Roseivirga sp. BDSF3-8: one gene and its partner. The protein of the gene in region 2 interacts with the protein of the main gene of each other region in a pairwise test. Links are inferred from orthologs where the notes say so. Each region holds a gene or a part of one and is shown on either strand. Other genes may lie near its edges. The genes, in order: groL and AB9P05_RS06030.

What was found.
Region 1: the proteins of AB9P05_RS06030 (region 2) and groL interact in binary tests that used the Escherichia coli proteins (3 or more experiments, as listed by UniProt). The link is inferred for Roseivirga sp. BDSF3-8 from one-to-one orthologs.

Annotation. Positions count from the first base shown.
Region 1 is NZ_JBGNFV010000001.1:5,035,012-5,038,286, reverse strand. Bases 59-3,006 are described here. They hold groL (chaperonin GroEL), read right to left. Parts: upstream 2,379-3,006; coding sequence 738-2,378; downstream 59-737. Other genes in these bases: AB9P05_RS20840 (hypothetical protein), read left to right, coding at 2,957-3,006; groES (co-chaperone GroES), read right to left, coding at 2,441-2,719; AB9P05_RS20855 (SiaC family regulatory phosphoprotein), read left to right, coding at 300-626; AB9P05_RS20860 (peptide MFS transporter), read left to right, coding at 59-137. In the rest of the region: more of AB9P05_RS20860, read left to right, coding at 1-58; more of AB9P05_RS20840, read left to right, coding at 3,007-3,275.
Region 2 is NZ_JBGNFV010000001.1:1,508,576-1,511,698, forward strand. What follows is about bases 196-2,991. They hold AB9P05_RS06030 (nucleotide exchange factor GrpE), read right to left. Parts: upstream 1,999-2,991; coding sequence 1,393-1,998; downstream 196-1,392. Other genes in these bases: dnaJ (molecular chaperone DnaJ), read right to left, coding at 274-1,389; obgE (GTPase ObgE), read right to left, coding at 2,077-2,991. Outside these bases: AB9P05_RS06020 (hypothetical protein), read right to left, coding at 1-107; more of obgE, read right to left, coding at 2,992-3,093. UniProt on the Escherichia coli protein: Participates actively in the response to hyperosmotic and heat shock by preventing the aggregation of stress-denatured proteins, in association with DnaK and GrpE. It is the nucleotide exchange factor for DnaK and may function as a thermosensor.

The DNA of each region.
Region 1 (3,275 bases), 3.5 Mb from region 2 along the record:
CACTTGGTTTGCTTTTGATGCTTTTCTCTAAGCGACTTAATAAACTAAGCCACGGAGCTGAAGACGCTTCCCTGGATGAAGACGATGCGGAAAGAGTAGAAGAGGCCCAGCTAACTGACGCAGAGATTCGTCCTTAAGCTGGCATACAATAAGATTTCAAGAGCCACTCGCTTTTAGCGGGTGGCTTTTTTGTGTATTAAATATAAGTGGTAATAAATTGGCTTTTTTGAAGTATTAGTATATTTTTAGAATAATTTAAATTAATCTGTTATTTCTATCGTCATCAGCCAGCAATATTTATGACGGAGGTTTTTCAAATAAGGCCTGAAAGTTCGGACAGGACCCTTCTGCAGTTTCAAGGGCAGCTTGATCAGGGCAAAATCGACGATCTGATCATCAATGCCGAAGCAATCCTTCGAAACTCTGAACCTGATGTTAAAGTCAGAAAAAAAGTTTTTAGTATTTTAGTGGAAATATTCAGAAAACTGGAGCGCCTGAGTGACCAGGGCCATACTACCCGTGTTACCTGGTATTATGATGAAGAGGATGAAGATATGCAAGAGAGCGGAGAGGACTTTAAAGAAATCATCCGTCTTCCGGTTGAAATGGTCGTCATGAATAGCTGAATAGCTTAGACCTAGTTAAAAACATAGCCAAGCTTATAATTACTGGCATAAAAAAAAGAAAGGCTGCTTACGATTGTAAGCAGCCTTTCTTTTTTTCAACGGAAGGAAGCATTACATCATGCCACCCATGCCGCCACCCATTGGAGGCATGCCGCCACCTGCAGGACCTCCATCTTCTTCAGGCTCATCAGCTACTACACATTCGGTAGTCAGCAGGAGAGAAGCAATAGAAGCTGCATTTTCCAATGCAAGGCGAGATACTTTCGTAGGGTCAATGATGCCTACAGAAATCAGATTCTCGAACTTATTCTCGCGGGCGTTATATCCGTAGTCACCCTGGTTGTTACGTACTTCATTTACGATCACGCTACCTTCACCACCGGCGTTAGATACGATTGTTCTAAGAGGAGCTTCAAGTGCCAGGCGAATGATATTCACACCAGTGCTCTGATCTTCGTTTTCTGTATCTACTGAGTCCAGAGAAGTCAGTGAACGAATGAAGGCTACTCCACCACCTGGAATGATACCTTCTTCTACAGCAGCTCTTGTTGCATGCAGGGCGTCATCCACGCGGTCTTTCTTCTCTTTCATTTCAACCTCAGTAGCTGCGCCTATGTATAGGATAGCAACACCACCACTAAGTTTAGCAAGACGCTCCTGGAGCTTCTCACGATCGTAGTCAGACGTAGTGCTTTCCATCTGAGCTTTGATCTCAGCTACACGGGCTTCGATATTGGAAGATTCACCGGCACCATTTACGATGGTCGTGTTATCCTTATCGATATTTACTTTTTCGGCAGTACCAAGATAGTCAATAGTTGCATTTTCGAGTTTGTATCCTCTTTCTTCCGAGATGACAGTACCACCTGTAAGGATGGCAATATCCTCGAGCATAGCTTTTCTTCTGTCGCCGAAACCAGGAGCCTTAACAGCAGCAACTTTCAGTGCACCACGGATCTTGTTTACAACTAGGGTAGCAAGGGCTTCACCATCTACTTCTTCAGAGATGATAAGAAGAGGTTTTCCAGTCTGAGCAACTGCTTCAAGAACAGGAAGAAGCTCCTTCATCGCGCTGATCTTTTTATCATAGATCAGGATGTAAGGATTCTCAAGCTCAGCTTCCATTTTCTCTGTGTTAGTCACAAAGTAAGGAGACTGATATCCGCGGTCGAATTGCATACCTTCAACCGTTTTGATCTCAGTTTCGGTACCTTTAGCTTCCTCAACAGTGATCACGCCATCAGTACCAACTTTCGCCATCGCATCGGCAATCATTTTACCGATCTCTTTGTCGTTATTGGCAGAGATGCTGGCAACCTGAGCAATTTCGTTGTTATCAGAAATCTGACGGCTCTGCTCCTTAAGGTTAGCAACAACAGCCTGGACAGCTTTCTCTATACCTCTCTTAAGATCCATCGGGTTGGCACCAGCTGCTACGTTCTTGATACCGTGAGCAAAGATAGCCTGAGTAAGCACGGTAGCTGTAGTAGTACCATCACCTGCATCATCGGCAGTTTTAGAGGCAACTTCTTTTACAAGTTGAGCACCCATATTTTCGATAGCGTCTTTCAGCTCAATTTCTTTTGCTACAGACACACCATCCTTTGTGATAGTGGGGGCTCCGAATTTTTTATCAAGGATAACATTACGTCCCTTAGGACCAAGGGTTACCTTAACTGCATCAGCCAGGCGGTCTACACCTTTTTTTAACTTTTCCCTTGCTTCTGAGTCGAAGAAAATGTTTTTGGCCATATTTAAAATGCTTTAGAATAAATGTTTTTTGAATTAAGTAAGTAGGGTGGGGTCAGACCGGATTATACGATCGCAAAAATATCTGACTCTCTCATTATAAGGTATTCCCTGCCTTCAACAGTGATTTCAGTACCTGCGTACTTACCATAGAGGATTTTATCTCCTACCTGAACGGTTAATGGCTCATCCTTTTTGCCATTTCCTACAGCAACTACTTCACCCTGCTGAGGCTTCTCCTTAGCTGTATCAGGAATAATGATACCGGAAGCGGTTTTTTCTTCTGCTGCAGCAGGTGCAACCACCACTCTGTCTGCAAGAGGCTTAATGTTCAATTTTGACATTGTTCAGACTATTAGAGATTAAGTTAATTCTCAATTAAAAATATAATTATCCGTATTGCATTTCCTGTGCCAAATCACTTTTTCGACCTATTTGTCAGGTTTTCAGGACATTTTTTCAGTAAAAATTACGTCATAAAGTCCTACCGGCTAATGTACTGACATTGTTGCGGGTTGCGTTATTATTTGGCTATAGCTATTTTATTTAAAATTAAGTTTTGTTAGATAAATATAGGCTGCATGAAGAGATTGGATGATGATTGGGTAGTGAAAGATCTTATTGATCTGGAATACAAAAAATACATCTTGCTTGCCTACCTGAAAGAGGTGGAGAATCAGTTCAAAGAGAAGAAGCTATACCCCTATCTGTCAGAAATTGTCTCTCATTACCGTAACCTCTTGGTTTTAAAGAGAGAGAAGACGCTAATGTATGATAAATTTCCTGCCACTTTGTCAAAAGCTGACTTTGAAAGGCTTAAAATGACCTATACACGGCTAGTGGAGGACACTGAACTTATGGCAGAGATTGATAGCATAGTAGATTTTGCTATCCCTGAAT
Region 2 (3,123 bases):
TAATGGTTGCCGTTGTCTACGGTAAACTGGACACGCTGATTCTGAGCGTTTCCGGTATGTGCGTAAAGTAAGCTAAAACAGCAGAGGACCCCTAAAATTTTACCCATAGGTATATAGCAAATAAATCTTATAGGCGTTCCGGGATAAGCCTAGCAGGCACCCGGACTACTGATTGTATTACGGTCTGATTGATAAGGGGTTACAGCATACTTGAAAAAACACAAAAAAACCCCGGTAAACCGGGGTATAATCTTATTTATCTTCAATAAAGATCTAAAAAAATTCTTTCATACGCTCGAAGAATCCTTTCTCGTTCTTCCCCGGTTTAGGGGTGAAATTGGGTGATTCTCTCAGGCGCTCAAGGAGTTCCTTCTCCTCTTTACTGAGGCTTTTGGGTGTCCAGACGTTCACATATATGAGCTGGTCACCAGTGCCGTAGCCATCTAGCTCTTTAATGCCTTTGCCTCTAAGTCTTAAAACTTTACCGCTTTGAGTGCCTGGCTCTATCTTGATCTTGACCTTACCATCAATAGTAGGTACTTCGACCTGGGTGCCAAGGGCAGCATCGGCGAAGTTAATGTACAGATCAAAGATGATGTTATTTCCCTCACGCTTGAGCTCATCGTCTTCTACACCTTCTACAAGAATGAGAAGATCACCGGGTACACCTCCACCGGGAGCCATATTACCTTTACCGGACATGCTTAGCTGCATCCCGTCACTTACACCGGCAGGAATCTTCACATTGATAACCTCTTCCTGTGGCTTCAGGCCTGAGGGGTCGACTCCATTAGGACGCTGGTCTACTACCTGACCGCTGCCATTACAGGCTGTACAGGTGGTGGCTGAGACCATCTGGCCGAGCATGGTATTAACTACTTTGCGCTGCTGGCCTGAGCCGTTACAGGTAGGGCATGACTTGAAGGTAACTCCGTCGGCCATAACCATACGGTTTACCTTGATCTTTTTATCGGCTCCGTGAGCCATTTCCTTGAGGGTAAGCTTTAGCTTTATACGCAGGTTGGTCCCTTTACGCACTCTGCGGCCACGGCCACCTCCGGAGAAGAAGCTCTCGAAGGGATTGCCGCCTCCACCGAAGATATCCCCGAACTGGGAGAATATATCATCCATGGACATGCCGCCTCCTCCACCGAAGCCACCTCCGTTTACACCCTGATGACCGAAGCGGTCATAGCGCTGGCGCTTCTCATCGTTACTGAGAACTTCGTAGGCTTCGGCAGCTTCTTTAAATTTATCTTCAGCAGATGGATCTCCCTGATTCTTATCGGGATGAAACTTGATGGCTATTTTCCGATAGGCCTTCTTAATCTCATCCTTAGAAGCAGAGCGCTCCAGTCCCAGAATTTCGTAATAGTCTCTTTTGGTCATAATTTATGATCCGATTACCACTTTTGCGTAGCGTATCACTTTTTCTTCGAGGGTATAGCCCTTTTCGATAACGTCTACGATCTTTCCTTTAAGTTTTTCTTCAGGTGCGGGTATTTGGGTAATGGCTTCATGCACTTCGGGGTCGAAGTCGTCTCCTGCTTTTGTGCCCATAGGCTTTACGCCTTTAGACTCAAGGGCTTTTTTGAACTTATTGATGATGAGCTCCATGCCTTGATCCAGCTCTTCGCCCTTTTCTTTATGGGCTTTTTGCGCCCGCTCAAAATCATCAATAACAGGCAGAAGGGATACTACGAGGCTCTCGTTGGCTGTTTTGACCATTTCGAGCTTTTCCCGGCTGGTTCTTCTCCTGAAGTTTTCAAATTCAGAATAGAGGCGCAGGTACTTGTCTTTGAATTCCGTCAGTTCTACCTGCAGTTTCTCTGTTTCTGTCTTTTCGTCACCACTCTCTGCCTTTTCGGCAGTCTCTTCGTTTTCTTCGCCAGTAGCTTTACCGGCAACGTCCTCAGCAGCGTCGTTTTCTTCTACACTGGTGTTTTCTGCCGCTTTCATATTTTCCTGTTCGTTAAACTCGACTTTCTCTTTGCTCATATCCTATCGCTTTTTAATAGGTCGATTCAATTTTCTCAATTATGTTGCCAACTTGATTATACCTGTCAAGATGGCACCTTACTCATCTTCCAGCGCCTGATCGTAGCGGGTGAGTGTCTCCCATATGAGGTCTTTCAGTGAATCTATTCCCTTGCCTGTAACAGAGGAAATAAATAATGCCGGTATGCCCTGGGGAAGTTCTGCTTTCATCTCTTCTATCAGCTCCTGGTCCAGCATATCTGCCTTTGATACGGCTAGGAGACGATCTTTATCGAGTAGCTCGGGATTGTATTTTCCGAGTTCCTTCAGCAGAACCTGGTATTCCTCAGCTACATTATCCGCATCGGCGGGTACGAGAAAGAGGAGGATGGAATTTCGCTCAATGTGTCTGAGAAACCTTAGTCCGAGCCCTTTCCCCTCGGCAGCTCCTTCGATAATACCGGGAATATCGGCCATTACGAAAGACTTGAAGTCGCGATATCCCACTACGCCGAGGTTAGGGACGAGGGTGGTGAATGGATAGTCAGCTATTTCAGGCCTGGCTGCAGAAACAGCGCTGAGGAGGGTGGATTTACCAGCATTGGGAAAGCCTACGAGTCCTACATCGGCAAGGAGTTTAAGCTCCAGAATAATCCATACTTCCTGTCCGGGTTCACCGGGCTGTGCATGTCTGGGGGCCTGGTTGGTGCTGCTTTTGAAGTGGTCGTTGCCGAGCCCTCCGCGGCCGCCCGGGGTAAGTATTGCCTCCTGACCGTCTTCTGTAATTTCAAGAAGTTTATCGCCTGTCTCGGCTACACGTGCGACGGTACCCAGGGGTACCTCGAGGATAATATCTTCTCCATCGGCACCGGTTCGTTTGCCTCCCTCACCGGGCTTTCCATTACCGGCGATCACATGCTTTTTATATTTAAGGTGGAGCAATGTCCAAAGCTGGGCATTACCTCTGAGAATAATGTGCCCGCCACGACCGCCGTCGCCTCCGTCGGGGCCTCCTTTAGGAACGAACTTTTCCCTGCGGAAATGAGCGGAACCAGCGCCGCCGGCTCCTGAGCGGGAACAAAATTTTACGTAATCGATAAAGTTGGACTGTGCCATAAGTAAGGGGAATAAAAAATGCTCACTAAC